One region of the Mesorhizobium sp. P160187 genome, then DNA from elsewhere that is predicted to be linked to it. Evidence: predicted binding sites of a transcription regulator. Region 1 holds the regulator's gene; the other holds the start of a gene.

Region 1 (15,304 bases):
GCGGCCATGCGCGCCCGGTCCGACGCCGACATATTCGCCATACCGCCAATAGGTCAGATTGTGCCGGCTCTCGGCGCCCGGCCTGGCGTGGTTGGAAATCTCATAGGCCGGCAGGCCATGCGCCGCGGTGACCTCCTGAGTCAGCGCATAGAGATCGGCGGCCCGATCATTGTCGGGAACGGTAAACTTGTGCGCCGCATGCAGCGCATGGAACGGCGTGCCTTCCTCGATGGTCAGCTGGTAGAGCGACAGATGGTCGGCGGCATGGCCGATCGCCTGTTCGAGCTCCGCCTGCCAGTCGTCCAGCGTCTGGCCGGGGCGGGCGTAGATCAGGTCGAAGGAGAGTCTTGGGAATATGTCCCGTGCCAGGCCAATTGCATGCAGCGCCTCGTCGACATTGTGCAGCCGGCCGAGGAAGCGCAGATCCTTGTCGTTCAGCGCCTGCACGCCGAGCGACACGCGGTTGACGCCGGCCGCGCGGTAGCCGCGAAAGCGCTCGGCCTCTACCGAAGATGGATTGGCTTCCAGCGTCACCTCGATGCCGTCGGGCACCGTCCAGTTCTTCGCCACGGCGTCCAGCACCGCCGCCACCGTTTGCGGCTGCATCAGCGACGGTGTGCCGCCGCCGAGAAAGATGCTGGTCACTTCGCGCGCCCCGGTCCGCTCGCGCATCGTCTTCAGCTCGGTCTCGAAGGCGCGGGCAAAGCGCTCCTGGTCGACCGGCTGGTGGCGGACATGGCTGTTGAAGTCGCAATACGGGCATTTGGCCGCGCAGAACGGCCAGTGGATATAGACGCCGAACCCCGGGCTGCGGTCCAGCGACATCAGGCTGAGCCTAACCTGGCGCGGGCGAATTTCTGGAAGGCGCGGGCGCGGTGCGAAAGCGCCGTTGCCTGGCCGGGCTTCCAGCCATGCTTTTCCTCAGCGCTCATCTCGCCGAACGTCTTGTCGAAACCGTCGGGCAAAAACACCGGGTCGTAGCCAAAGCCCAGTTCGCCGCGCGGCGGCCACACCAGCGTTCCCTCAGCCTCGCCGCGATAATATTCAGCCTCGCCATCGGGGAAGGCCAAGCAGATGACGGCGACGAACCGCCCCTTGCGCTGCGCTGGCTCGGCGGCGCCGACCTCCTGCAAGGCCACTTCGGTGCGCTGCATGGCCATGCCGAAGTCGCGGCTGCCGTCGGGAGCTTCGGCCCAATTGGCGGTGTAGACGCCGGGAGCGCCGTCGAGCGCGTCGACGCACAGGCCCGAATCGTCCGACAGCGCCGGCAGGCCGGTCGCCTTAGCCGCGGCGAAGGCCTTGATGTAGGCGTTTTCCTCGAAGGTGGTGCCGGTCTCCTCCGGTTCCGGCAGGCCGTAGTCCTTGGCCGACTTCGCCTCGAAGCCGAACGGACCCATCAAATCGGCGAATTCGCGCAGCTTGCCTTCATTGTGGCTGGCAACGACGATCTTCTTTCCATCGAGAGAATGCATCAAAGGCCCCAGATCCTTGGCTCGGCGAATTCGATCGAATTGCCCGAGGGGTCGCGTATGTAGATCGAACGCCCGCCCTGCGGCCATTCGAATTCGCTTTCGATAGCGATGTTTTTCGCCTCAAGCTGCGCCTTCCAGCGCGCGAGTTCATCCGCACTTGCGGCAAAGCAGAGATGGCCCTGCCCGACCGTGCCATGCGGCGGCACTTTCAGCCGCGCATCCGGCGCCGGCGGGATTTTGGTGGCTTCGGCGTTGAAGATGAGCAGTACGCCCGGGCCGCAGCGGAAGAAGAGATGGCGGCCGTCGACCTTGCCGAGGAGAGGGAGGCCGAGGACATTGGAGTAGAAGGCTTCGGCAGCGGCGAGATCCGTGACGTAAAGCGCTGACTCAAGAATAGCGGAGGGCGTCACGAGGCGCCCCCCTCTGCCCTGCCGGGCATCTCCCCCGCAAGGGGGGAGATTGGCAGTTCCGCTGGCGGCGTCTCAACGTTGATGGTTGGCGAAAACGGTAGCGACCTCTGATCTCCCCCCTTGCGGGGGAGATGGCCGGCAGGCCAGAGGGGGGTGTGAAGGATCGCCCACGTCATCGCAGTAAAGTCAGGCCACAGCCATCTGCTGCAAGCTCACCAGCCGCTGAATGCCCTTCTTGGCAAGGCCCATCAGCTCCGCGAACTGCCCTTCCGAGAAAGGCTCGCCCTCGGCGGTGCCCTGGATCTCGACGATGCCGCCCTTGCCGGTCATGACGAAATTGGCGTCGGTGCCGGCAGATGAATCCTCGATATAGTCGAGGTCGATGACCGGCTGGCCGTCATGGATGCCGCAGGAAATTGCCGCGACATGGTCCTTCAGCACCTTGGCAACACTGGCCATCTGCCGCGCTTCCATCCAGCGCAGGCAATCGTAGAGCGCCACCCAGCCGCCGGTGATCGAGGCCGTGCGGGTGCCGCCATCGGCCTGGATGACGTCGCAGTCGACGGTGATCTGCTGTTCGCCCAGCGCCTGCAGGTCGACAACGGCGCGCAAGGAGCGGCCGATCAGCCGCTGGATTTCCAGCGTGCGGCCGCCTTGCTTGCCGGCCGAGGCTTCACGGCGCATGCGCTCGCCGGTCGAACGCGGCAGCATGCCGTATTCCCCCGTCACCCAGCCCTTGCCGGAATTGCGCATCCAGCCTGGCACCTTTTCCTCCAGGCTTGCCGTGCACAACACATGCGTGTCGCCGAATTTCACCAGGCACGAGCCTTCGGCGTGTTTGGACACGCCGCGCTCGAAGGAGATGGCGCGCATTTCGTCGGCTTGGCGTTTGGAAGGGCGCATCGAGGCCTCTTTCTGTTCTTTTTAGGGTTGCGTCGGCGGCTTGTAGACGCATGCAGCCCATGGCGCAAAGGAAAAGGCCGGGCGATCTGGCACAGACGCCGGGTTGCGCGGGGGCGATGGAAGTCTATATCCTTGAGCCGGAGGTTTTTGGCTCGAATGACCAAGGCAGTCACCGAACCCAGTCTGCTGGCGCCCGCGCTGCAATCGCTCGACATGCGTTCGCGCGACATTTTTAGGCGCATCGTCGAATCCTATTTGAAGGACGGTGAGCCTGTGGGATCGCGCAGCCTGTCGCGCATCCTGCCGTCGTCGCTGTCGCCGGCCACCATCCGCAATGTGATGAGCGACCTCGAACATCTCGGCCTGATCTATGCCCCGCACATCTCGGCCGGGCGCCTGCCGACCCAGACCGGCCTGCGCTTCTTCGTCGATGCCTTCATGGAGCTTGGCGATCTCTCCGACGAGGAACGCCGGGTCATCGAGGCGCAGGTGCGCGCCTCCGGCTCGGGCGCGACGCTGGAACACATGCTGACCGAGGCCAGCCAGATGCTGTCGGGCATGTCGCGCGGCGCCGGCCTGGTGCTCGCCACCAAGAACGAGGTGGCGCTGAAGCACATCGAGTTCATCCAGCTCGAGCCGACCAAGGCGCTGGCGGTGATGGTGTCGCAGAATGGCGATGTCGAGAACCGCGTCGTCGACCTGCCGGCCGGCATCACCGTCTCGCAGCTGCACGAGGCCTCCAACTTCCTCAACGCCCATATCAGGGGCCGCACGCTCGCCGAGGCGCGCATCGAGATCGCCCGCATCAAGGACGAGACCCGGGCAGCGCTGGACACGCTGTCGCAGGACCTGGTCGAGAAAGGCCTGGCGGTGTGGGCCGGCGCCGATAGCGGCCTGCCGGCGCGCCTTATCGTGCGCGGCCGCGCCAATTTGCTCGAAAACGTCACCGCCCAGGCCGATATCGAATTGCTGCGCCACCTGTTCGAGGATCTGGAGACGCAGGACGGGCTGATCCAGCTGCTCGACCTCGCCGAGGACGGCCCCGGCGTGCGGATCTTCATCGGCTCTGAAAACAAGCTGTTTTCGCTGTCCGGCTCGTCGCTGGTCGTGGCGCCCTACCGCGACAAGGACGCCCGCGTCGTCGGCGCGCTCGGTGTCATCGGCCCGACCAGGCTGAATTATGCCCGCATCGTGCCGATGGTCGACTACACGGCCCAATTGATTACCCGGATGTTAAGATAATTCCGAAGCCGGGATCACCGTAAAGGAGGGCGCAGAATGGCGCTTGAATCGTTCAAGGCCCAGATCAGCATGCTGCTCGAAGAAATGGTCAACCAGCCGGAGGACGAGCACGAAATCCAGGAGCAGCTGCGCGAAAAACTGCGCGAAATGCGCGCCATGGGCTTGCCGCTGCCGGAAGATCTCGTCGCATTGGAAAAGCGTCTCGACGACGATCTCGACGTCGAAGAGGAAAGTTGAGCGGTTCTCTCGTCGAATCTGCGCGCGCGCACGCTTCTCTTTTGCGGCGGCCGCACAATATCTCCCTTGTGCATGACGCGCCGACCGGCGCGAGTTCGAGGAGAACAGCATGATCCGGATTGCCGGCTTGGCAGGGCTTGCCCTGCTTCTGGCCACCAGCGCCTTCGCCCAGGAGGCCGATCAACCGCTGCTGACCGGCAAAGACGCTTTCGGCGACTGGACGGCCGACAAGCCAGGTGTGCGCCGGCTGATCAAGCCGGATGATCTGCAAAAGCCCAACATCACCGGATCCGCCTCCAACAGCGCCGGCCTTGGCGATCGACCCGAGGGCGCGAAGCCCGTCCTGCTGCCTGGGTTTTCGGCCGAACTGGTTGCTTCCGGCATTTCCAATCCGCGGGTCGTGCGCGTGGCGCCGAACGGCGACCTGTTCGTCGCCGACAGTGACGCCAACCAGATCCGCGTCTATCGGCTGGCCAAGGGTAGCGCGAAGCCGGCCGAAGAGGGCATTTTTGCCGACAATCTCAACCAGCCCTATGGCATCGCCTTCTACCCGCCTGGCGACAAGCCGCAATGGGTCTATGTCGCGAACAACGACAGCGTGGTCCGCTACGCCTATCGCGACGGCGACCTTAAAGCCTCCGGCGAACCGGAGACGATTGTCTCCGACATCCCTACCGGCGGCCACTGGACCCGCGATATCGCCTTCTCGCCGGACGGGAAGACGCTGTATCTCTCGGTCGGCTCCGTATCGAACGTCGCGGAGGGCATGCAGAAGGCACCGAAGGGCGGCCTTGACGCCTGGGCAAAATCACAGCCACTCGGCGCCACCTGGGGTTCCGAGGATGGCCGTGCCGACGTGCTGGCCTTCGGCCCCGACGGCAAGAATGGCCGCATCCTCGCTACCGGCCTGCGCAATTGCTCGGGCATGACCGTGCAGCCGGCCACCGGCGCGCTGTGGTGTGTCGTCAACGAGCGCGACGGTCTCGGCGACGATGTGCCGTTCGAATATGCCACCTCAGTCAAGGACGGCGCCTTCTATGGCTGGCCCTGGTATTATTTCGGCGCCAACGAGGACCCGCGTCACGAGGGCGCGCGCCCAGACCTCGCCGGCTCGGTCACCGTGCCCGACGTGCTGATGCAGGCGCATTCGGCGCCGCTCAACATCGCCTTCTATGACGGCGGCAATTTCCCGGCAGAGTACAAGGGTGACGCCTTCGTCGCCCTGCACGGCTCCTGGAACCGTGGTATGAGGACCGGCTACAAGGTGGTGCGGCTGAGATTCAGCGACGGCAAGCCGACCGGCGAGTACCAGGATTTCATCACCGGCTTCGTCCTCTCCGACGACGCCGTCTGGGGCCGGCCGGTCGGCGTCGCGGTGGCCAGGGACGGCGCGCTTATCGTCACCGAGGATGGCAACGGCACCATCTGGCGCATCACCCATGTCGATGGCCCATCCTGAGCCGGCGAACAGCGCAATCCGGCCCTAATGCACGTCCCGATGGATCACCTTGGGATAGGTATGGATCACCTCGGCCGATGAGACGCGGTCATCGAAACCGGTATCCCTGAGATTGAAGAGCCCGACCGAGCCGAAGGACTTCTTCGCCCCTTGCGCGAAGCGGCTGTCGCTGAAATCGTGCTCGTAAAGCGTCACCGTGACGTGGCCGGCATTGAGCTTCGGCACGTAAACACTGCTGATGGTGTCGTTGGCGACGCCCAGTTGGTTGATGTGGAAGCGATAGAGGTCCTGCACCATGCGCCGGGCCGCATTGCCATTGATCATCCAGTATTCGCGGCGCGATGCGCGGTTCGGGTCGATGAGTTTGAGCGGCGCCTTGCGGCCAAGCCCGAGCCAGTGCTCGAACACCATCACATTGGCGCCCCAGGGATAGGGATAATTGGACTTGTCGATGATGCGTGGCGGGCCATCCTCGGCAATCTCGGCGGTATCGACATAATCCAACCATTGCAGCTGGAACGACGCTTCCACGTTGAGGTCGGTATTGCGCGGATCGGCAGCAATGATGCGCCAGTCCGAGACCGGCGGATATTTGGTGTCGAGGTCGATGTAGAATTCGCCTTTGGCGGTGTCGTCGGGGTCTATCTTTTGCGGTCCGTCACGCTCGATCGCCACCAGCCGCACCTTGAAGCGGTTGTTGACGACCAGCGGATAGATCATCGGACGAACGGGGTAGGCGCCAGGGTTCCGGCTGTCGGTAAAATATCCAGTCTGCGGAACGACATCGCTATCGCCCTTGTCGAACAGGCTGAAAGCCTGACGCCCCTCGAACCACAGATACCATTCCAGCTCGTGGACGTGACCGCGTGCTTCGGAATAGTTGTTGGGCATCCACTTCATGAGCTGGATGTGAAGTCTTTTGGCTAACATGGGTGCTCCTGCCGTTCGGACCATGCGAGATAGCCGACCGCCTTCGGGGCGTAAGTGAACCATCTCTCGCTTTCAGGCGAGGATGACCGGCTTTCATGTCCTGCTTGGCGCAATCGAATCCGTTTTGCCGTTGCAGGCTTTCATGGCATCAGAGTCGTTTCACGAGGTGCGACCGTCATGACCCTCACCGGCTTCCTTGCCTATAGTGCTGCGCTGGGCATCGCCGCCGCCATTCCCGGGCCCGGCGTCACCGCGCTTGTGGCGCGGGCGCTCGGATCCGGCTTCCGCTCATCGCTGGCGATGTCGTTCGGCCTGATGCTCGGCGACCTCATTTATCTCACCGCGGTGGTGCTCGGCCTTGCCTTTGTCGCGCAAAGCTTCGGCATGGTGTTTCTCGCCATCAAATGGCTGGGCGTCTCCTATCTCGCCTTCCTCGGCTGGCGTTTCTGGACGGCCGGGATCACGCCCGAGACTGTCGAGGCCAGGAAAGGCAAGGGCGGCCTGGTATCGAGCTTCCTTGCCGGCCTCACCGTCACGCTGGGCAACCCGAAAACGATGATCTTCTACCTCGCCATCACGCCGACCATCGTCGACCTGAAGACCATCACGCTCGCCGACTACGGCATCCTGGTCGCGCTCACCGTCATTGTGCTCTTCGTGGTGCTGGTGCCATATCTTGCGCTGGCCGCCAAGGCGCGCTGGTTCCTGAAATCGCCACGCGCGATGAGGGCGCTGAACCGCACCGCCGCCGGCTTCATGGTGGGCGCGGCCGCTGCCATTGCCGCACGTCAGTAGATCGGTTCAGGCCCATCCATTCCGCCGATCGGTCCATCCGGAAAATGCGGCTTGAGGGGACAAGCGTTTTCAGCAAGCGGCCCACTCGATATTTTCGGCCGGCAGCCTATCTTGCGCGGGCGAAAGCCCTATTCTGTCCGCCGACGCCAATTGCCTGATCTGATTTGGGAGCGAAACCAATGAACAAGCCTTCCGCGCGCGTGCCCGGCCGCGGCCGTGTCTACAACTCGATCACCGAGACGATCGGCGACACGCCGCTGGTGCGGCTCGACAAGTTCGCCAAGGAGAAGGGCGTCGTTGCCAACCTTCTTGCCAAGCTCGAATTCTTCAATCCGATCGCCTCGGTCAAGGACCGCATCGGCGTTTCGATGATCGAGGCGCTGGAAGCGTCGGGCCGGATCAAACCCGGCAAGACGACGCTGATCGAGCCGACCTCGGGCAATACCGGCATCGCGCTCGCCTTCGCCGCTGCCGCCAAGGGCTACAAGCTGATCCTGACCATGCCCGAAACCATGTCGGTGGAGCGCCGCAAGATGCTGGCGCTGCTCGGCGCCGAACTGGTGCTGACGGAAGGGCCGAAAGGCATGAAGGGCGCCATCGCCAAGGCGGACGAGCTGGCCGCCACCTTGCCCGACGCCGTCATCCCGCAGCAGTTCGAAAACCCGGCCAACCCGGAGATCCACCGCCGCACCACCGCTGAGGAGATCTGGAACGACACCGATGGCGGGGTCGACATCTTCGTCGCCGGCATCGGTACCGGCGGCACGATCACCGGCGTCGGCCAGGTGCTGAAGCAACGCAAGCCCTCGGTGCATGTCGTCGCCGTCGAGCCGGAGGCCTCGCCGGTGCTGTCGGGCGGCCAGCCCGGCCCGCACAAGATCCAGGGCATCGGCGCCGGCTTTGCGCCCAAGATCCTCGACACCTCGATCTATGACGAGATCGTCAAGGTCTCCAACGAGGATTCGGTCGCCAACGCCCGCCTCGTCGCCCGCCTTGAAGGCGTGCCGGTCGGCATCTCGTCGGGCGCTGCCCTGCAGGCCGCCATCGCCGTCGGGTCGCGGCCGGAGAACAAGGGCAAGAACCTAGTGGTGATCATCCCGTCCTTCGCCGAGCGCTATCTGTCGACGATCCTGTTCGACGGGCTGGGGGCTTAACGTCTTAACTGGATAGGCGGCGATCCTTCGCACCCCCCTCTGCCCTGCCGGGCATCGGGGGGTGCTGTCCCTCCGACATCGGAAGTCTCATGGCTGGACCGCAGAAAACCCGGCCGTGGCGTCCGCCACCGGCTTGAGCGGGAGGCGGCTTCAGGGTCAAATCGCCCCGGCCTGCTTCGCGCGGGCAGGGGGAGAATCACATGTACAAGCTTTACACGCGCCCAGGCAGCGGCGGTTTTGTCGTCGAGGCCGCATTGGCGCTGGCAAACGCGCAATTCGACCAGATCGACGTGCCGAAGAAGGATCCGCCGGACCCGGCTTTCCTCGACATCAGCCCGTTGAACCAGGTTCCGGTGCTGACCTTGCCCAACGGTCAATCGATAACCGAATCGGCGGCGATCTGCATCCTGCTTGCCGAGCGCCATCCGGAGGCGGGTCTGGCGCCGGCCGCCGGATCGCCGGATCGCGCCGGTTTCCTGCGCTGGATGGCGTTCATGTCATCGGTGCTCTACCCCGCCATCCTGCGCCTCTACTATGCCCATCGCTACACCACCGATGCCGACGGCAAGAAAGCCGTCAAGCAGGCAGCCATTGCCGAGATGGACCGCGGCTTCGCCATTGTCGATGCAGCCCTCGAGGGGCGCGGCTGGCTGTCGGCGACGCGATGTCGCTGGCCGACGTCTACCTCGTCATGCTGGTGGCCTGGCACCCCGATATGGACAAGGCGCGAGCCGACTGGCCGAACATCGAACGCTTATGGTCGGCGCTGCGCGCGCATCCGCTGATGAAACGGCTCAACACCACGCATGAGATGTGGCCGGCCTGAACGGACGCTTCAATTTCGCAGGATCGCCCGTTTCGCCTGCAGGAAGCGGCGCACGGCGGGGTCGCGTTCAAGGCCGATCGCCCGGTCATAGGCTTCGACCGCTTGCGCCGCATTGCCGAGCCTGGCCAGCAGGCCGGCGCGAGCGGCCCAATAGGGCTGATAGTCGTTGAGCCGCTTGTCGTCGCCCAGCACGTAGAGCGCCGCCAGTCCTGCCGCCGCCCCTTCGGCCTCGGCAATCGCCACGGCGCGGTTGATCGAAATCACCGGCGAGCCTGATATCGCCGACAGCGCATCGTAGAAGTTACGGATCGCCGCCCAATCGGTTTGGCCGGTCCGTCGCCGCGTCGCATGCACCGATTGTACCGCCGCTTCGAGCTGGTAGCGGCCGATGACGCCCATGGTGGCGGCGTGGCCCAGCAGCGCCTCGGCTTCGTCGATCAGCGCGTGATCCCAAAGACGGCAATCCTGTTCGGCGAGCGGCACATAATCTCCAGCCGCATCGCGCCGCGCCGGGCGGCGCGCCTCGGCAAACAGCATCAGCGCCAGCAGGCCGAGCGCTTCCGGTTCGTCCGGCATCAGCGATGCCACCAGCCGCCCGAGCCAGATGCCTTCGGTCGCCAGATTGCGCGCTCTCGTCTCGGTCCCTGCCGGGTCGGTCCAGCCTTCGGCGAAAGCCGCGTAGATCGCTTCCAGCACCGTTCCCAGCCGCTCGCCGAGTTCGGCGCGATCCGGCACGCGGAACGGAATGCCGATCTCGCGGATGCGGCTCTTGGCGCGCACCAGACGCTGGCCCATCGTCGCCGGCGAAACCAGGAAGGCCGAGGCGATCGTCGCCGCGTCGAAACCCAGAACCGTCTGCAGGATCAGCGGCGCCCGCACGCTGGCTTCGATCGCCGGATGCGCACAGGCAAACATCAGCCTGAGACGTTCGTCGGGAAGGTCTTCGTCTTCCATGCTCGCCTCCATCTCCTCGGCCATCAGCTTGAGATGGTCGCGGCTCGCCTCGCTGGTCAGCCGACGGCGCACCGCGTCGACGCGCCGCCGGCGCGCCACGGCCAGCAGCCATGCTTCCGGCTTGTCGGGCACGCCGGTCTGTGGCCAGCGCTCCAGCGCCGCGGCGAAGGCCTCGGCCAGCGCGTCCTCGGCGCCGGCCACGTCGCGGGTGCGCGCCGCTAGCCAGGCGACCAGCTTGCCGTAACTCTGCCGGGCGGCCGCTTCGGCCGCCGCCCGCGCGATCTCCGGGCGATTGTCCATCACGGTTTCATTTCTTGGGCATGTGGTCGGCCATTTCCCAGATCGGCCGCAACTCGACCGTGCCGGCGCTCGCCGCCGGACAGCGCGCCGCCCACTCGATGGCGGTATCGATATCGGCCGCCTCGATCATGTAGAAGCCGGCAAGCTGCTCCTTGGTGTCGGCATAGGGGCCGTCGATCACGTTGGTCTTGCCGTCTGTGATCCGCACCGAGGTGGTCGCCTGGGTCGGGCGCAACCGTTCGCCGGCGAGCCATGCGCCGGATTTCTTCAACGCTTCGGTATAGGCGGCATATGCTGCGCTCATCTGCTGAGCCTTCTCGATTGGCGTGTTCGCCTGCGCGGCTTCGTCGCTGTTGATCAAAAGCATGTATCGCATGGGTCTTCTCCCGTGGTTTCGAAGGCCGCGTCCTAGCGGGGCCAGACGTATGTCGCGCGGCGGCGGCCGATTTCGACAGGCTTCAGAAAAAACTTTCGCCTCCGCCAGGAGATTTCGCAAGGACCAGATGTTCCTTCGTCTGCTGGCGGATGACCGGCAGCGGACTGGCCGTGGCTCCGCACAGCACTATCCTCTGTCGTTGGCGGGCACGTCACACGAGGCGTGGGAGAAGAGAATGGAACTCGTGACCCACAAGAAATTCAAGAACGGCCGGTTGATGCCATGGGGCAAAGGCACGGTCGTCAGCGGTGCGAAAGGCACCGTCTATCTCTGCGGCAACACCGCGACATCGGCTGACTACGATCCGGCCGGCAAGAAGGGTGGCGGCTTCGCCGGCGATGCCGCGGCGCAGTGGCGGGAAGTTCTCGGCAACATCAAATCGGATCTGGAAGAACTTGGCAGCGGGCTCGACCATCTCATCAGGCTGACCTTTTTCGTCAAAGGGCCATTTCCCGACGGCGGCGTCCTCAGCTCGCCTAATTTTCGTCTCGACGTGCTGGACGCGCTTTTCGCCGAGCATTGTCCGAAGCATTGCAGCGACAACAATCCGCCGCCTTCGGAGGTAATCGGCGTCGCAGCGCTTGCCCAGGCAGACATCGTCATCGAGATCGTCGCCGTCGCGGCGCTGCCGGACTGAGGCGCGAACGAACAGGCCGGCCTTGCGCGACGTCGCCGTTGCGATCGAAGCGCGTCGGCACGAGCGGCGGCGCCGCGCCGGTGCGGGTTTTGCACCAGGCCTCGGCTTTGGCCAGTGAGCGCCCGGCGACGAGCAGGATCAGGCGTGGCTCGCTCTCCAGCAATTGCACGATGCGGCCGCCGAAAATGCCATAGCCGCCAACGACCAGAAGCCTCATGGCGCCGCTCTTTTTGCGTATGTCGTTTTCCCGGAACCGAGGTCACTTTTGGGTGACAGGCGATTAGCCGATCACGCGCGCACGTATCGCGGCGGACAGGATCTCGCAACTGTCCTTGCGGCCGAACATGGCGTAGCGGTTTTTGGCGATGCGTTCGTAGAGCCAGTCACGCAAGGGGCGCGGGATGAGCAGCAGGGCCTTCGCCGCCCGCCACGGCCAGCCGAGTTCGGCCATCACCGCGATGAAACTGTCCAGCCGCATGAAGGGAGCGCCGCCGACAAGGACCAGATTGGTCTCGTAGCTGTCGGTGCGCAGCCCGTATCTCTGGAACAGCGCCTCGCCGAAGGGCGACTGCGCCGTGGCGAAGCGGAAGCGGTTTTTGCGGTCGAGCCCGACCACCGTGCGTACGAAGCCCGAGCACAGCACGCAGACGCCGTCGAAAACGATCAATGGTTGGCTGGCATCGAAGGGTTCAGGAGAAGAAGTCACGGGACGTCCGGCAGCTTGTGTCTTCAGACACTAAGCCCGCCGGCAGCGGGATCAAAGCCGCGGCGTTGTCGCACGGCTTCTCGCGGCCAGCGCGGGGCGCTCGGCGCGATAGGTGGTTGCGCGGGGATCGGCCTCCGGTCTGCAGATCCGGCTGTCGTGACGCGTTTCGAATGTCATGATCAATGCGCGCCGAGCGAGCTGCCGCGACGGGCGCAGGCCGGACCCGGGCCGCGCATGTAGTAGCGCTCCGGCCGATAGGTCGGCGCGATGAACTCACGGATGGCGGCGGCATAGCCGGCGATGTGGCCCCAGAATTTCATTTTACTCAAGTCCCTGTCCCGATTTCGGATGTCCCGTCCGATTGCGGGGATCATAGCGTCGAGGCGTGAATAGTCGGTGAACACGATGTTAATCTTTGGTCGAAAACCCCATGCTTCGTGGCCGGAATGCGGCTGTTTGGGGGTCTTTCGGTGTGGTTCGTCGCCATTTCCGGCATTGTGACTTTTGCATCACATATGTTTCGTATGGATGTCGCTTGAGCGCGGTTCTGTTTCAGATTTGGCGAGCCTCTCGAAATTTCCATGCTCGCTGCCGAAATGCCCCTGGCTGCGCGCCCGGAACCGGAACGGGCCTTGCCCGTTCTCGCTTGAACCGCATCGCGCAGGAGTTCGCCATGGCACCTCGCCCCGCCTGGAAGGGCTATCTGAAACTGTCGCTGGTCACCTGCGCTGTCGAACTGACCAACGTCGTCACCCACGCCGAAAAAGTTTCGTTCCGGGTGCTCAACCGCAAGACCGGCAACACGGTCAAGCGCATCTATGTCGATTCTGAAACCGGCAAGCCGCTGGGCGATGGCGACGAGATCAGGGGCTATGAGGTGAGCCCCGGTGAGTTCGTCTATGTCGAGGACGAAGAGATCGAAGCGGTGCAGATCGAGTCCTCGCACACGATGGCGCTGGATGGCTTCGTCGACAAAGCCTCGATAGAGCAGATCTATCTCGACACGCCCTATTATGTCACGCCCGCCGACAAGGTGTCGGAGGAGGCCTTTGCCGTCATCCGCGATGCCATGGCGGACAAGAAGATGGCCGGGCTGGCGCGCGTCGTGCTCTATAGCCGCGAGCGGCCCGTGGTCATCGAGCCGCGCGGCAAAGGCATGGTGCTGACCACCTTGCGCTACGGCAACACGGTGCGGGAGCCGGAGAGCATCTTCGGCGACATCAAGGCGGTGAAGACCGACCAGGAGATGACCGATATGGCCGAACGCATCATCGACAAGAAGAAGGGGAAGTTCGATCCGTCGACATTCGAGGACAAGTTTGAGGACGCGCTGCTCGAACTGATCCGCGCCAAGAAGGCCGGAAAGAAGGCTCCGAAAGCGCAGGCCGCGCCCAAGCCGTCCAATGTCGTCAATCTGTTCGACGCGCTGAAGAAGAGCCTGTCCGATGGCGGCCAGGCGGAAGTCTCGGCGAAGAAGGCCAAGCCGGCGGCAAAAAGCGGCAAGGCGAAAGCTTCTGCGCCCAAGCGCAAGTCGGCTTGAGGGTCGGCGCCGTGGCCAGCCTCGAACAATATCAGTCCAAGCGCGATTTCAAGAAGACGGCCGAGCCGGGGGGCAAGGTCGCGCGCGGCAAGCAGCCCGGCGGCATCTTCGTCGTCCAGAAGCACGACGCGACCAGGCTGCACTATGATTTCCGCCTCGAGCATGAGGGCGTGTTGTGGAGCTGGGCGGTGACGCGAGGCCCGAGCCTCGACCCGCACGAAAAGCGGCTGGCCGTGCATGTCGAGGACCACCCGATCGACTATGCCGGCTTCGAGGGCACCATTCCCAAGGGCGAGTATGGCGGCGGCACCGTCATCGTCTGGGACGAAGGCACATGGACGCCAGAGATCGACCCCGCCAAGGCGATGAAGAAGGGCCATATCGACTTCGAACTCAACGGCCAGAAGCTGAATGGGCGGTGGCATCTGGTCAGGTTAAGACCCCGCCCTGGCGAAAAGCGCGACAACTGGCTGCTGATCAAATCCGACGATGCCGCCGCCCGCCCCGGCGAGGATATCCTGAAGGACGCACCGAAATCGGTGAAGTCCGGCCTGACCATCGAAGAGGTCGCGGAAGGCAAGACCGCCGACGGCAAGAAGCCGAAGGTCTGGCACTCCAACAAGCCCGCGGCATCCAGCAAGGCGAAAGCCGGCAAGCGCCTCGACTTCGTCGAGCCGCAGCTGGCGACGCTGGAGCGCGAGGCGCCGCCCGGCGAGGACTGGCTGCATGAGGTGAAGTTCGACGGGTACCGCATGCAGGCGCAGATCGCCGGCACGGAGGTGCGGCTGCTGACCCGCACCGGCCTCGACTGGACGGAGAAATTCGGCCCCGAGATCGTCGCGGAACTAGCCCAGCTGAAATGCAGCGACGCCATCATCGATGGCGAGATCGTTGTGCTCGCCGACAGCGGCGTTTCGTCCTTCTCGCTGCTGCAGCAGGATCTCTCCGCCAATCGAACCAACCGCTTCACCTACTATGTGTTCGACCTGATGCGGCTTGACGGCAAGGATTTGCGCCGCGAGCCGCTGGTCGAGCGCAAGCAGGCGCTGCAGGAGCTGCTCGGCGAGACGGCCGAAAATGCCGCCGTCCGCTTCAGCGACCATTTCGCCGAGCCCGGCAAGATCATGCTGCAGCACGCCTGCCGCATGGGCCTTGAAGGCATCGTCTCCAAGCGCGCCGATGCGCCCTACCGCAGCGGCCGTGGCCCAAGCTGGGTGAAGTCGAAATGCACGGCCCGCCAGGAATTCGTCATCGGCGGGTATCTGCCCTCGGACAAGACCGGCCGCGGCCTGCGCTCGCTGCT
Region 2 (15,304 bases), on a different contig from region 1:
CATACCTCCTGGTTTTCATTGTTCCGTGGCAGTGGTGGCGGCCAGCTCGGCCTTGAGGGTGATGGTTGTAACGCCGGCCAAAGCGCGAGAGACAAAGCAGGTCGTCTTCGCCGTCTCCGCCATACGCTGGAATTCGGCAGGCTGAAGGCCGGGAATCTCTGCTCCGTTTCGAGCTCGATGCGGGTGATCGTCGGCCCGGCGGCGGTCGCGCCGAGATGCACCTTGGCGACGGTGCGGATGGTGCGGGCGACGTGGCCTTCCTGGCCGAGGATGAAGGTCAGCGCCATCGAGAAGCAGCCGGCATGTGCTGCCCCGATCAGCTCTTCGGGATTGGTGCCCGGACCGTCCTCGAACCGCGACGGAAAGGAATAGGCGCCTTCGAAGACGCCGCTGCCAAGCCGCAGACGGCCGCCGCCTTCCTTCAGCGTGCCTTGCCATTCTGCGGAAGCTTCACGGATGGTCATGGTCGTTCTCCTGATTCGGGGTTGAAAAGCGGGCAATTGGGTCAGGCGCAGTCGATGACAACCTTCCCGAACACGTCGCCCTGCTGGAAGTGGCGGTACGCTTCGGGGGCTTCGGCAAAGGGGAAGACCCTGTCGATAACGGGCTTGAGGCGATGCTGCGACACGGCGCGCAGCATGGCCTCAAGATTGCTGCGGCTGCCGACGAACAGGCGGCTGATGGTGGCGAGGCTGCGCTGATAAAGCGCTGCCGGCATCTCGATCGATCTGCCACTGGCGTCCTGCAGCGTCAGCAGCACGATGTGTCCATAAAGCGTGCTGGCAATCAGCGACTGCGCGAAGGTGGCCGGGCCGCCGGTTTCGACGACGAGGTCGACTCCGCCTGTCTGCTCGCGCGCCCAGCCGCCCCATTCCGGTATGTCGGTGCTGGAGACAACGAGGTCGGCGCCCAGCGCCCGCAGCCTGTCGGCCTTCTCCGCGCGCGATGTGATGGCGACAACCCGGCAGCCGAGCAACTTGGCGAACTGCAGAGCAAACAGCGAAACGCCACCCGAACCGATGGTGAGAACCCATTGACCGGGCTTCGGAATCCGGGTCCGGGTCACCGCGTTCCAGGCCGTCACGCCGGCGCAGGTCAGCGTCGCCGCTTCGTGCCAGCTCAGATGATCGGGCAGTCGCGCCGCCCATTGTTCGTCGAGCACGGCAAACTCAGTCAGCATGCCGTCCAGCGTACAGCCGAGCTGGTCGATCAGACCGGCATTGATGCGGCCATCGATCCAGCGGGCGAAGTAGCTGCCGGTGACGCGGTCGCCGACGGCAAAACGGGTAACGGCATCGCCGATTGCGACGACGTCACCGGCGCCGTCGCTCAGCGGCACGATGCCTTGCCGCGGCGGCAACGGATAGGTGCCGCCAAGGATCATCGTGTCGCGCCGATTGAGCGAGGCGGCGCGGACTCGCACCACGATCTCATGCGGTTTCGGTTCCGTCCGCGCCTCCTCGCGCATCGCCAGGGATTCGGTTCCACCAAACCCTTCAAGACGGTAGCTGCGCATGTCACTCTCCTTAATAATATATAGACCGATCTACATATTATATAGACCGATTGTCATATTTTTGGCAAGGCCTATAATGTGTCACTGCTGACAGAGGTTGACATGGCCAACGACACCCGCACCCGCATACTCGAGACCACAGGCCTGTTGCTCAGGCAGCGCGGCTATCACGGCACCTCGCTCAACGACATTCTGGGCGCCAGCGGGGCGCCGCGCGGCTCGCTCTATTTTCATTTCCCGGGCGGCAAGGACCAACTGGTCATCGAGGTGACGCGCAACAGCGTTGCCGACGTCACGAAAAGGCTGGGCGAAGCACTGGCAGCCGAAAGCGATCCTGCAGTGGCCGTCCATCACATCTACCAGTCGGTCGGGCGCATGCTGGAGGACAATGATTTTTCGCTGGGTTGCCCCATCGCGCCGGTGGTGCTGGATTCACCCACCGATGTGCCGGAACTGGCGGAACTCTGCCGATCGGCTTTCGAGCAATGGATCGGCTTGCTGCGACAGGCCTTCGTCAGGGCAGGGGTGCCCGAACGCCGCGCGCACGCTTTGGCGCTGCTGATCGAATCGTCGCTGGAAGGGCTTATGGTGATTGCGCGGGCCACCCGCGACCGTGCACCGGTGCTGGTGGTGGCCGACGAGGTGGCGGCACTTGTCGAGCAGGCGGTGCTTGCAGGCAAGGTTGCGCGGCAGGCGGACAGCGCCGCCTAACCATCCGCTTTCCAAAACAAAAAAGGGCGCCTCTCGGCGCCCTTTCCGTATGCATAAGCCAGATAGCTTGGATTAGAAATCCATGCCGCCACTCAAGCCCGCTTGCGGGCTTGAGCAACTTTAGCTCATGGGCGGCTTTATGGATTCTTAGAAATCCATGCCGCCACTCAAGCCCGCTTGCGGGCTTGAGCAACTTTAGCTCATGGGCGGCTTTATGGATTCTTAGAAATCCATGCCGCCCATGCCGCCCATGCCGCCGCCGCCCATGCCGCCAGGCATGCCGCCGCCAGCCGACTCCTTCTTGGGAGCCTCCGCGATCATGGCTTCGGTGGTGACGAGCAGGCCGGCGACCGAAGCCGCGTCCTGGAGAGCGGTGCGAACGACCTTGACCGGGTCGACGATGCCCATGGCGATCATGTCGCCATACTCGCCGGTCTGGGCGTTGTAGCCGTAGGTCGCGCCCTTGTTGTCGAGGATCTTGCCGGCAACGATCGAAGCTTCAGCACCTGCGTTCGAAGCGATCTGACGGGCCGGAGCCTGCAGTGCACGACGAACGATGTTGATGCCGGCAGCCTGGTCGGCATTGACGCCGGTGACCTTGATGTTGGCCGAAGCGCGCAGCAGTGCGACGCCGCCGCCTGCAACGATGCCTTCTTCCACGGCCGCGCGGGTCGCGTTGAGGGCGTCATCGACGCGGTCCTTCTTTTCCTTGACTTCCACTTCCGTCGCGCCGCCGACACGGATCACCGCAACGCCGCCCGCCAGCTTGGCGAGACGTTCCTGCAGCTTCTCCTTGTCGTAGTCCGACGTGGTCTCTTCGATCTGCTGCTTGATCTGGGCAACGCGGCCCTGGATCTCGGCCTTCTTGCCGGCGCCGTCGACGATGGTGGTGTTCTCCTTGGAGATCGACACCTTCTTGGCGCGGCCGAGCATGTTGAGGCCGACGTTCTCGAGCTTGATGCCGAGGTCTTCCGAGATGACCTGGCCACCGGTGAGGATGGCGATGTCTTCCAGCATGGCCTTGCGGCGATCACCGAAGCCCGGCGCCTTGACGGCGGCGATCTTCAGGCCGCCACGCAGCTTGTTGACGACCAGCGTGGCCAGAGCCTCGCCTTCGACGTCTTCCGAGATGATGAGCAGCGGCTTGGAGGTCTGCACGACGGCTTCGAGAACCGGCAGCATGGCCTGGAGGTTGGAGAGCTTCTTCTCGTGCAGGAGGATGTAGACGTCCTCGAGCTCGGCAACCATCTTGTCGGCGTTGGTGACGAAGTAGGGCGAGAGATAGCCGCGGTCGAACTGCATGCCTTCGACGACTTCCAGCTCGGTCTCGGCGGTCTTGGCTTCTTCAACCGTGATGACCCCTTCATTGCCGACCTTCTGCATCGCTTCGGCGATCATGGCGCCGACCGACTCGTCGCCATTGGCCGAGATCGTGCCGACCTGGGCAACTTCCTCGGAGGTCTTGATCTTCTTGGCAGCCTTGCCGAGAGCCGCGACGACTTCGGTCACGGCCAGGTCGATGCCGCGCTTCAGATCCATCGGGTTCATGCCGGCGGCAACGGCCTTGTGGCCTTCCTGGACGATCGACTGCGCCAGAACGGTCGCGGTCGTGGTGCCGTCGCCGGCGATGTCGTTGGTCTTCGAAGCAACTTCGCGGACCATCTGCGCGCCCATGTTTTCGAACTTGTCTTCAAGCTCGATTTCCTTGGCGACGGTGACGCCGTCCTTGGTGATGCGCGGTGCTCCGAACGACTTGTCGATGACGACGTTGCGGCCCTTGGGGCCGAGCGTGACCTTCACTGCGTCGGCGAGGATGTTGACGCCGCGCAGCATGCGCTCGCGGGCGTCGCGGGAGAATTTTACGTCTTTAGCAGCCATTTTTTAGCTCCTGGCAGGGGGCTTGCGATCAAGCCCGAAATTAGTTGACGGTGAGGCCGATGATCAGCCGATGATGCCCATAATGTCGGATTCCTTCATGATCAGAAGGTCTTCGCCATTGAGCTTGACTTCGGTGCCCGACCACTTGCCGAACAGGATGCGGTCGCCGGCCTTGACGTCCAGCGGGACCAGCTTGCCGGCTTCGTCGCGAGCGCCGGAGCCGACAGCGATGATCTCGCCTTCCTGCGGCTTTTCCTTTGCCGTATCCGGGATGATGATCCCGCCGGCGGTCTTGGATTCGGATTCGACCCGGCGTACGACCACGCGGTCATGAAGCGGGCGGAACTTCGACTTTGCCATTTTTTCTTCCTCGAATGAGAACGGTGAGAGCTGTTCCTCGATCCGGCGGTGCCGGATGTGCGTTAGCACTCTCCTGGGGAGAGTGCTAACGTCGCGCTGAAATAAGCGCGTGGCTTTCGAGAGTCAAGGCGCGCGGGAAGGGGCAATAGCGCGAAATTTATCCAAAGTTGCCTCACGATTCCGGAAAACCCGGCTCGCTGCCTGAACGCAGGCCCGAATGCCGTCCTGTCGATGGGAACTCAATGTCCGAGGCGCAGGCCGATCTCGCGCGTTTCAAAATCCAGCAACAGGCTATTCTTCTCGAAGTAGCGGATGCCGACGATGTTATGCTCAAGCCCGGGAACGATCTCCACCTCGGGATTGTAGGTGGTCTTGAAATTCCAATCGTCCTGTCCGTCGGCTTTTACCAGGACTTTCGTGCCTCGGTTCAGCGACGAATACGGCGCCGAGGCGTCGGTGGGGACCATGATCGTTGAGTTGCCCGTATCGTAAAGCGTTGGCCGGCACGTCGGTTCAAATCCCCATGAGATACAGGCGTCGATCGTGGGAAAATTGTATCGCAAGCTGGCCACTTTCCAGCTTTGCACCCTGAAGTCGTTTTTTACGTCTTTCGGCACGCCAATATGGAGCCCTTCCACTTGCGGGCAGTTGCCGTCCTCGTTTGTGCAGACCTTCCATTTGGCGCCGATCGGCGAGAGGTAATAGCCTTTGTGGAGGCCGGGCCCAAAGTTCACATAGGCAAGCGGAGATTTGATGACCCGGTCTGGTCCGCCTCCGCCAACGGGAGAGATACCGAAAGTGCCTTTGGCCCAAAGCGGGCCACCAACGATTTCGCCGGTACTTCGCCTGACTACTTTGTAGCGGATGAGGAACGGGATTGCAGTGATGGTGGCGACCGGGGATTTCGGCGACCCGAAAGCCACGCGAGCATAGGCAACGTTGCCGTACTCATCGTAAGTTCCATACGTCATCACCGCCTGTTGCGTGGTCACCATGATGCCGTCGATCTGCTGATCCTTCGTGATCTTTATTCCTGTGTCCGAACAGAGTTCGGCCGACAGCACCGATTGGCACTCGATCGTCATTCCGCTCGATCCGGTATCGAGCAGCAAAGGCTGGTTTACTGTGTGATCGCCGAGCGAAAGGATTTTCACATAAAGCATGCGAATGTTCCTTGGCTCTCCGGGATACTCCAATTTGATCAAAGGCACGATCAACGAGTGTGCATCTTCGCATTGGGCCGGTGGCAATGTGGCCCCGAGTGCCGCGGCAATTGCCATCAGGCGTGCAAACCATTGAAAGCGAATCCCCAATGCATCCCTCCCGCAGAGCTGAACTACTGGAGGAAAGTCTAGTTTCCGCATGCCAAAGTAAAGCTCTGAAGCTGGCCGACTCCGCAAATTGCGGCGAACCAAGGCCAGATGGTCATGCCGCCCTAGACTTCGACAGGCTTCGCCCACCGAGTGTCAAGCGGCAACAGCGTGCCGAAGAAATCTACCGGCGCCGCGGCGATTCAAGCACCAGAAGCGGGCATCGTTCCGCCAGCCCATAACCCCCTGTCGGCGCGAGGCGGACACTGTCAAAAAACCGGCTCGCCTCTTCGACCAGCGTCGCCGCCGGGGCGAAACTGTAGACAGTCTGCGAATTCGCATAGACATCGATGGTGCCGATGACCGGCATCTCCCATCCGGTCGTCGCGGCAAGGGCCTCCCGGTCGGCAAACAGCGCATCGAAGGCGTCGAGGATCGCCCGCACCGGAATGGCGCGGTCGGGATCGCCGCCGGCACAAGCCATGGCAATGCGCCATTTGAGTTCGTGGAAGGTCGCGACACCACCGGACAGCGTCAGCGCCCGGACCTCCTGCAGATCGTCCGGCACCTGAGGGCTTGCATAGGCGCGCAATGCAGCCCGCCCACCGGACTTCAGCACACGCGCGATCTCGGCAAGCAGCGCCTGCCGTGCAACCGAGGAGTCCAGCGCCGACAGGCAGCCGTCGCCGATCACCGCCCCGGCGCTTTCGTCGCCCAGCGGCAACTCCAGCCAGTTGCCGATCACCGCCTTGCGTGAGGCGGTATCGCCCGGCCAGATGCCCGATATCATGGCAGTGGACTCGTCGATCGCGAGCATGGTCCTTCCGAGGCCGGCAAGCTCCGGCGTGACCCCGAGCAGCACCACATCGACTGATTGCAGGCTAAGTTCGCGCTCATAGGCGGCGACAGCTTCCGGGGGCGGACACAGCGGCGACCCGAGAAGCCGCCAATGACGGCGAATTGCGTCCCAATGCTCAGTCATGCGGAACGGTTTGGGGAAAGGCTGGACATATTTCCTTCCAGGCTGTTGGTTGCCTTTTGCGAGTTACCTCATGCAGGAAAGGCCATGGCCCGCATTGCCGTCATAACGCATGAATTTGACCGCTTCCAGAGCCGGCGGGGCCTCCTGCTGCGCCAGGACAGCCCCTACATGCTGTTCGACGTCCTGGCGGAACTGAAACGGCGCGGTCACTCCGTGCAGATCATGCGTGGACCCTCGGCAAGTCATAACGCCGATATTGCCGTCCTGCATGTCGACGCGACAGTGACGCCATCGGACTATGTCGACTACGCGCGCGGATTTCCGATTTGTCTCAATCTTGGTGCAACCGACATTTCCAAGCGCCGCATCAGCGGTGCGATCCTCGATGAGGGTGCCAACTGGAGCGGCCAGGTCATCGTCAAGAGCAACCTCAATCATTGGGGGACGCCCGAGGAGCAGCTCAACCGAAAATCCGTTCGCGCCGGCAAGGCAGTGCCTTTCCCGGGCGCGCAGACCTTCGACCGTTATCAGGTGCATGCCTCGCTGGCCGATGTGGCGCCGGAGATTTTCAGGCGTGCCGACCTGATCGTGGAAAAATTCATTCCCGAAATCGAGCCCGACGGGTTTGCGGCGCGGTTCTGGATATTCTGCGGCGATCGGGAGCGCTGCACCCGCTATGTCTCGCCGCAGCGCCTGGTCAAGGGCGACGACACCGTCCGCCGGCAGCCGGTTGCGGTTCCCGACGAACTGCGCGCCTTGCGTCGGAAGCTGGGCTTCGACTATGGCAAATTCGACTTTGTCGTGCATGAGGGCAGGGCCGTGCTGCTCGATGCCAACAAGACCCCAGGTCGCGCCAGGAACCTGTCGAAGATTGTTGCCGCCGGCACCGCCAACCTGGCCGACGGCTTCGAAAACCTCATACACCAGACCGGACGGGGTCGAATCGGACGCTAGAGAAACAGTCCCAACTGCGTATGGATGATCGACCGGTAGTCCTCGATGGTGTGGCGGCTTTCCTCCTGGTCCTGGGTCAGCGCCATGCGCACGACGCCGCCGGCCAGTTGGAAGATCAGGAAAACCATACGGCCGAACTCATTGCGTCGCTCTTGCGCGAGAAAGGGGCCGACATGGTCGCAGAACATCGTCGCCTGGCGCCGGGTTTCGGCGATGTCGAGATTCTTCAGCGCCTTGTCAGCCTGGATGGCGTTTTGCAGGTCCTGAATGGCGGGGTCGCCGGCGACGCGCTCATAGTAGTCGTCGAGCAGCCGGTCGGCCGCCGCGATGACGTCGCCCAGCCCGCCAATGTCGGCAACGATCGCGGCAAGCCGGGCGCGGCTCACTTCGGAGAACCGCTCGTAGAGCATCGCCAGGATCGCCGACTTGTTGGGGAAGTAATGATAGACGGTGGCGATCGGCCCGCCGGCCTGTGCGCCGACTTCCTTCATGGTGACGGCGTCGATGCCTTTCTCGCCGATCAGCCGCATGGTCGTCGACAGGATGGCGTCGATGCGCTCGCGGCTGCGCTCCTGTTTGGGCCTGCGCCTCGGTTCGGTCGTCATCTGCACTGCTTCGTTCATGCCGCCATCCTCTCGATCGCCCAGACCATTCGATCGCCAAGACCATCCCCAGCCTTGTTGGTGCCAAGTCCCGCTACTGATTGACAAACGAATATGATCGAGTATCAGTTTCTAAATGCTGACAGACTGTCAGTTTTTTTGCCGTCAGGCAAGGACGTTGGGAGGCGACCGTGACTTCTGCTGGTAACGCGGATGCCGGGAACGGCGACTGGCTGGTCGGCAACCCCACTGGGGCGCAACTCGCCTCGGCATTGTGGATCGGCTCGGTCGGCCTGCTCATTCTCGGGCTGCAGCCGGTGCTTCTCGGCGCGCTCTACACCGAAGGGCATGTCAGCGGTGACGAACTCGCGCTGGTCGCCACGGCGGAGATGATCGCCATCGGCATCGGATCGGCGGCCATCGCCATGATGCTGTCCGCCCACAATATGCGCTTGAAAAGTGCCGTCCTTCTGCTCTTGCTGGCGCTGGCGAACGGGGCGACCGCCTATGCGCTGACCTCGACCTCGCTGATTGCCGCCCGCGCGGTGGCGGGCCTCGCCGAGGGTGGGCTGGTGGCGGTCGCCACGGAACTGATCGCCCGTTCGCGCCGGGCCGAGCGCATCGGCGGCTTCTTCGTCACCCTTCAGACCCTGGCGCAATGCGCCCTTGCCCTGCTGCTGGCGCTTTACGTCATCCCGGCCGCCGGATCGGCAGGCGGCTTCATCGTCCTTGCCGTCGTCTGCATCGCTTCGGTGGCGGTCGCCTTCATCGTTCCCGATAGCTATGCCGACCTGCCCAAGGAGGAACAGTTCAGCAATGTGCTGAGCGTTCCTTCGCTTGCCGCTTTGCTGTGCGTCTTCTGCTACTTTATGTTCTTCGGCTCGGTCTGGGCGTTTCTCGAGCCGCTTGGCGCACAATACGGCATCGATGGCCGCAGCGTCGGCCTGATCGTCTCGGCCAGCCTGGCATTGCAGGTGCTGGGCGCAATGACGGCTACCGTCTTCGAGGCGCGTATCGACTACCGCTTCGCCATCGTGGCGATCGGCGTGGTCGCCGTCGCCAGTTCCGTGGTGCTCGCCGGCAGCCCCGGCCTGACGGTTTTCTGGGTCGCGGCCTTGATCATGGGCTTCATCCTTCTGTTCATCGTGCCCTATCAGATCCGGCTGGCGATCACCGCCGACGAGACGCGCACGGCCGTGCTTCTGGTGCCGGCGGCCCAGCTTTTCGGTCTGGCGATCGGCCCGGTCGCGGCATCGCTGCTGATCGACGGCAAGGATTTTCGGCCGGTGCCGGAATTTGCCGCCGCCAGTGCTGCGGCCAGCGTCGTGCTGCTCGGCCTGTTCGTCCTGATCGCACGGCGCCGCCGCGCCATCGCCTGAGACACGACCGGGGGAGCATCTCCTCGATACTTGACTAAGTCAAATAAATGACCGATCGTTGATGGGCAGGAGGCTTCCCATGACGATCCATCATCAACCCGGCAAGGAACGCATCGACGCGGTGCGGGCTTTCAACCGCTTCTACACCCGCCAGATAGGTCTGCTCGACGAAGGCCTGCTGAAAAGCGCCTTCTCGCTGACCGAGGCGCGGGTGCTCTACGAACTGGCGCATCGCGATGGCCTGACCGCCAGCGATCTCATCCGCGATCTCGGCCTCGACGCCGGTTATGTCAGCCGGCTCCTGAAGAAGTTCGAGCACCTGCAGCTGATTGCACGCGCGCCGCTGGCGTCGGATGCGCGGCAGTCGTCGATCACGCTGACGCCGGTGGGGCGGCAGGCCTTCGCGCCGCTGAACCGGGCTTCGCACGACCAGGTCGCGGCCTTGCTGGAGCGGCTTCCTGCTGCCGAACAGGACCGGCTGGTCAAGGCCATGCAGACGGTGCAGCAACTCCTGGGCGACAGCCCGGAGTCCAAAGTGCCGTATATGCTGCGCCCCTTGCAGGTCGGCGACATCGGCTGGGTGGTGCGCCGCCAAGGACAGATCTACGCACAGGACTATGGCTGGGACGAAACCTACGAGGCGCTGGTCGCCGAAATCCTCGGCGCCTTCGTAAAATCCTTCGATCCAGAATGGGAACGCAGCTGGATTGCCGAGCGGCAAGAGGAGGTAGTCGGCTCGGTCTTCGTCGTGCGCAAGTCCGACGAGGTGGCAAAATTGCGCCTGCTCTATGTCGAGCCTTCGGCGCGCGGCCTCGGCATCGGCAAACGGCTGGTCGAGGAGTGCATCGGCTTCGCCCGCGCCAGGGGCTACAAGACGCTGACCCTGTGGACCAACGACATTTTGACCGCCGCCCGGCACATCTATGAGAGTGCGGGCTTCAGGCTGGTGGACGAAGAGCGCCATCACGCCTTCGGCAAGGATCTGGTCGGCCAGAACTGGAACCTGGAGCTGTAGCGCCTTTTCACCGGAAGAAGGCAAGATCGCGCGCAAACGCTCTCACACTCTAACCGGAATCCATATCTCCAGCCCGCCATTGCCACTGCGCGGATCGAACTCCGGGCCGTAGCGTTCGAATTCGGGGCCGTCGGCTATATCGTGCCCCGAGGCCGGCAGCCATTTGTTCCAGATCGTGTTGACGGTGCGGCGGATCGTGGAGATGTGCTCGGCATGGGTGAACACGGCGTATTTCTGCGCCGGCACCCGCACCCGCGAAAGCACCTTCGGCAGGTCCGAGAAATCCGAAACTTCGACGCCGGCGATATAGTCGAAATTGCCGGCATCGTCGCCGTTGACGCAGACGCCATAGGCGACGTCGCCGGTCTCGCCCGGAATGTTGCCGATATAGGGACCGAAGCGCTGCCACTGCATCGGAATAGCCGCGCTGGTTTCGCAGCTGTAGCGCTCGCCGAGGCCGGCAATGAGGAAGGGACGGCCGGTCTCGAAGCGCGGCGGCGGCAGTGAGGCGAGGAAGGACTGGTCCATCAGGATCGGCTCCACCAGGTCGAGATTGCTGAGGCTGCCCTGCGCGCGCACCAGTTCCGGCGTCGTGCCGAACTGATCGCGGAAGGCGCGGGTGAAGGCTTCGTGCGAGGCGTAGCCGGCATCGAGCGCGACCGCGAGGATGTCAGGCGCGCCGGAAGCCAGCTTGCGCGCCGCTTCGGTCAGCCGGCGCGCGCGCATATAGCCCATCACCGAACGGCCGGTGGCGGCGCCAAAGGCGCGCGTCACATGAAAGCGCGAGACGCCGCTGCTTTGCGCGACATCCTCAAGCGAGATCGCTTCCGGCAAATGGCTCTCGACAAACCACAGCGCTTTCTCGGTCGGGTTCATGAGTCTCCTCGCATTTGGCCACACCATGCTGCCGGCTTTTTGCGAGGCCAGTTTGATCGAAATTGCGCCTGTCGTAAAATCGAAGGGCGCTGGTCGACTGTGGCAGGTCACCATCGTGGAAAGCCGCTGCTGGGCGGCCTCGGCCTGGCTCGCTGGGACAATATCTGGGCGCGCTGGGTGCGGGCACCATCCTTGCCTATGCCCTGTGGAACCACCGCCGGCTCGATGCCTTCCCCGCCGGCGAAAATGCCGCCGAAAGCCTAGGTGTGCCGGTGGCGGGGACGCGCATGACGACCTTTCTCCTCGCGGCGTTCTCGACGGCAATTCACGTCACGGTCGGGAGGTCATCCGCAACCGTCATTGACAGCGCCGTGACCGCATCTGCATGGCTGCCATCCCTTTTTTTTGGCTCTGGCGCAATGCGGCGCCTTGAATGGTAAGCACGCTTATAATATATACCGCTCATGGTTTCCGACGGCATAGATAGATTGGGCTTTTTGATCCACGACGTGCAGCGCCTCATGCGCAAGCGCTTCGAGGCGCGCGCCAGCGGTCTTGGCCTTTCCTCGGCACAATGGCGGCTTCTGGTTCGCGTCGCCAAGGAGGCCGGTGTCGCCCAGGCTCGCCTCGCCGAACTTCTCGAAATCGAGCCGATCAGCGTTTCGCGCCTCGTCGACCGGATGGAGGAGGGCGGCTGGATCGAACGGCGCTCCGACGCAACTGACCGGCGCGTGCGCATGATCTTCCCGACCGCCAAGGCGAACGCGGCCTATGCCGAGGTCAAAAGCCTTGCCGGCGAAGTTTATGAGGAATCGCTGGTCGGCGTTTCGCCGGACGACCGCCGCGTCCTGATCCGGGCGCTGGACACCATCGTGCAAAACCTGGCGGACGGCGAGACGTCGTCCTTGAAGAGTACGGAAGGGGCAGCAGCATGAACGCGGCAGCCAAGCTAGACGAGAATGTAACCAAGATCGAGACGCCGGCACAGCCGGCTGCCGAAGCGCCCGCGCAGCCGGCCGCGGCACCTGTCGCTGTGGCTCCCCCGGTGCAGCCCGCTCCGGCTCCGGTCAAGAAGCGCCGCCTCGGCCGCCTGCTGCTGATGGTCGCCCTGCCGGCGGCACTGGCCATTGGCGGGGGCTACGTCTGGGTGACCGGCGGCCGCTATCAGGAGACCGAAAACGCCAATTTGCAGCAGGCCAAGGTGTCGATCGCCTCGGACACGGCCGGCCGCATCGTTCAGGTCGGCATCTCGGACAATCAGCAGGTCAAGCAGGGCGATGTGCTGTTTGCCGTCGACCCCGAGCCCTACCGGATCGCGTTGGCGCAGGCCGACGCGGCGGTCGCAGTCGCACGCGTCGGTATCGAACAGCTGCGCGCCGCCTACAGCCAGGCGCTGGCGCAGGAAAAGTCCGATGCCAGCCAGGTCGACTACGCGCAGTCGCAGTATGACCGCGCCGCCGACCTTGCCCAGAAGGGCATCAACGCCAAATCGTCGCTGGACGAGGCCAAGAACGATCTCGACAAGGCCAGGCAGCAACTGGCCGTTGCCGAGCAAGGCATCATCAGCGCCAAGGCGGCTCTCGCCGGCAATCCCGATATCGAGACCGACAAGCATCCGACGGTGATGGCCGCACTCGCCGCGCGCGACAAGGCCGCCTACGATCTGGCGCAGACCACGGTCAAGGCGCCGGCCGACGGCGTCATCAGCCAGGCCTCCTCGTTCAAGGTCGGCCAGTATGTCGGTTCCGGCACGCCGCTGTTTGCGTTGGTCGAGACCGGCGACACCTGGATCGATGCCAATTTCAAGGAAACCCAGCTTACCCACATGAAGCCTGGCCAGAAGGCCGAGATCGTCGTCGACACCTATCCGGGCAGAACTTTCGAGGCCACCGTCAAGGCGATCGGCGCCGGCACCGGCGCGGAGTTTTCGCTGCTGCCAGCTCAAAACGCCACCGGCAACTGGGTCAAGGTCACGCAGCGCATTCCGGTGCGCCTGGAGCTGACCGATGCCGACGCCAAAATGGCGCTGCGCACCGGTATGAGCGCCTCGGTTACGGTGGATACCGGCGTTGCCCGCGGGTTCCCCGCTATCTTCGGCCACGCCACCGCAGGCGAAGCACAATAGACTGTGAATGGACCGTGATCTCGAAAAGCAGGATCACGGCCCGGCAGAACGCCCGCCGCAGGCGAGGTGAAGTTGAGATGACAGGATCGGTCCGACGGCAGGTTGAACGAGGGGTGGATTGGACCGGGCCGCATGGCGGCCTGCCCAGAACCTGGACCACTTCGGCGCCGTCTTCGGACCTTGGCTTTCCGGGCGGCAAGCGCCTGATGTGTCGAGACCTTCGATCGATGTAACCCCCACATCGATAGATCGCGTCCCACCGCGATGAGGGTCTCTTCACCAGAGAAGGCCTCGCCGCCCGGAAACCTAATGTACACGTTTTTGTTACCTGTCGGAAGTTCCGCATCATGACCACACCAGAACCTTTCAAGGAAGTGCCGCATCGCGGCCTGATCACCGTGGCGCTGATGCTGGCGACGGTCATGCAGGCGCTCGACACCACGATCGCCAATGTCGCGCTGCCGACCATGACCGGCGACCTCGGCGCGTCGCCCGACAACATCAACTGGGTGTTGACCTCCTACATCGTTGCCGCCGCCATCATGACGCCGGTGACCGGCTGGCTGGCCGACCGCTTCGGCCGCAAGGAACTGTTCCTGGCGGCGGTTGTCGGCTTCACCGTGTTCTCGATGCTGTGCGGCATTGCCTGGAGCCTGGAGAGCATTGTGTTCTTCCGGCTGATGCAGGGCGTGTTCGGCGCAGCCATCGTGCCGCTGTCGCAGACCTTCCTGCTCGACATCAACCCCAGGGAACGCCACGGCCAGGCGATGGCCATCTGGGGCGCCGGCATCATGCTGGGGCCGATCCTGGGTCCGACGCTGGGCGGTTGGCTGACCGAGAATTTCAACTGGCGCTGGGTGTTCTTCATCAATTTGCCGGTCGGCATCATCGCCTTCCTCGGCATGGCAGCCTATTTGCCGGTCATTGCCCGGCGGATACGCAGCTTCGATTTCTTCGGTTTCGCCATGATTTCGCTCGGCGTCGGCGCACTGCAGCTGCTGCTCGACCGCGGCGGCGAGGTCGACTGGTTTTCCTCGGTCGAAATCTGGATCGAGCTTGCTCTTTCGATCACCGGCTTCTGGGTGTTCATCATCCACACACTGACGGCGGAACGTCCTTTCATCGACCCCAAGATCTTCCTCGACCGCAATTTCGTCACCGGTCTGGCCTTCATCTTCGTCATGGGCGTGCTGATCCTGGCCTCGATGTCGCTGCTGCCGCCGATGCTGTCGACCATCTTCGGCTATCCGACCGTGACCATCGGCGTCGTCCTGGGGCCGCGCGGTGTCGGCACGATGATTTCGATGCTTGTCGTTGGGCGGCTCATGAGCAGGATCGACGCCCGCATCCTCGTCGTCATCGGCTTTCTGCTCACCGCGCAGTCGCTCTACACCATGTCCTCCTTCACGCCGCAGATGGACAATTGGCTGATCCTCAGCTCCGGCGTCATCCAGGGCCTGGGCATGGGCATGGTGTTCGTGCCGCTGTCCACGGTGGCCTTCGCCACGCTCGACGTGCGCTTCCGCACCGACGCCACGGCCCTGTTCAGCCTGGTTCGAAATCTCGGTTCGTCGATCGGTGTGTCGGTGGTGACGG

Evidence for each region. Region 1 encodes HrcA, which represses chaperone genes, less so after heat shock. Its sites were predicted from a motif close to GTTAGCACTCNCNNNNNGNGAGTGCTAAC; they were not measured.
Region 2: a site for HrcA is predicted at 4,527-4,555, ahead of groES (co-chaperone GroES). Genes of this name have one in related genera too.

Annotation. Positions count from the first base shown of each region.
Region 1 is NZ_JBYMDX010000003.1:1,845,027-1,860,330, forward strand. Features, by position in the region: gene hemW (radical SAM family heme chaperone HemW) at 1-825, opposite strand, end outside; gene rdgB (RdgB/HAM1 family non-canonical purine NTP pyrophosphatase) at 825-1,472, opposite strand; gene AC3CCE_RS12365 (VOC family protein) at 1,472-1,882, opposite strand; gene rph (ribonuclease PH) at 2,069-2,785, opposite strand; gene hrcA (heat-inducible transcriptional repressor HrcA) at 2,942-4,027, shown strand; gene AC3CCE_RS12380 (hypothetical protein) at 4,064-4,264, shown strand; gene AC3CCE_RS12385 (PQQ-dependent sugar dehydrogenase) at 4,374-5,723, shown strand; gene AC3CCE_RS12390 (hypothetical protein) at 5,748-6,653, opposite strand; gene AC3CCE_RS12395 (LysE family translocator) at 6,831-7,448, shown strand; gene cysK (cysteine synthase A) at 7,628-8,602, shown strand; partial or broken gene AC3CCE_RS12405 (glutathione S-transferase family protein) at 8,803-9,428, shown strand; gene AC3CCE_RS12410 (RNA polymerase sigma factor) at 9,438-10,682, opposite strand; gene AC3CCE_RS12415 (YciI family protein) at 10,690-11,058, opposite strand; gene AC3CCE_RS12420 (RidA family protein) at 11,294-11,755, shown strand; gene AC3CCE_RS12425 (hypothetical protein) at 11,718-11,972, opposite strand; gene AC3CCE_RS12430 (thiol-disulfide oxidoreductase DCC family protein) at 12,036-12,461, opposite strand; gene AC3CCE_RS12435 (hypothetical protein) at 12,641-12,790, opposite strand; gene ku (non-homologous end joining protein Ku) at 13,135-14,001, shown strand; gene ligD (DNA ligase D) at 14,013-15,304, shown strand, end outside.
Region 2 is NZ_JBYMDX010000005.1:1,165,292-1,180,595, forward strand. Features, by position in the region: partial or broken gene AC3CCE_RS30525 (OsmC family peroxiredoxin) at 16-464, opposite strand; gene AC3CCE_RS30530 (zinc-dependent alcohol dehydrogenase family protein) at 506-1,516, opposite strand; gene AC3CCE_RS30535 (TetR/AcrR family transcriptional regulator) at 1,619-2,227, shown strand; gene groL (chaperonin GroEL) at 2,450-4,105, opposite strand; gene groES (co-chaperone GroES) at 4,169-4,465, opposite strand; gene AC3CCE_RS30550 (hypothetical protein) at 4,705-5,628, opposite strand; gene AC3CCE_RS30555 (class I SAM-dependent methyltransferase) at 5,960-6,757, opposite strand; gene AC3CCE_RS30560 (hypothetical protein) at 6,842-7,711, shown strand; gene AC3CCE_RS30565 (TetR/AcrR family transcriptional regulator) at 7,708-8,334, opposite strand; gene AC3CCE_RS30570 (MFS transporter) at 8,505-9,692, shown strand; gene AC3CCE_RS30575 (bifunctional helix-turn-helix transcriptional regulator/GNAT family N-acetyltransferase) at 9,772-10,707, shown strand; gene AC3CCE_RS30580 (AraC family transcriptional regulator) at 10,750-11,583, opposite strand; partial or broken gene AC3CCE_RS30585 (iron chelate uptake ABC transporter family permease subunit) at 11,713-11,921, shown strand; gene AC3CCE_RS30590 (MarR family winged helix-turn-helix transcriptional regulator) at 12,048-12,518, shown strand; gene AC3CCE_RS30595 (HlyD family secretion protein) at 12,515-13,708, shown strand; gene AC3CCE_RS30600 (DHA2 family efflux MFS transporter permease subunit) at 14,056-15,304, shown strand, end outside.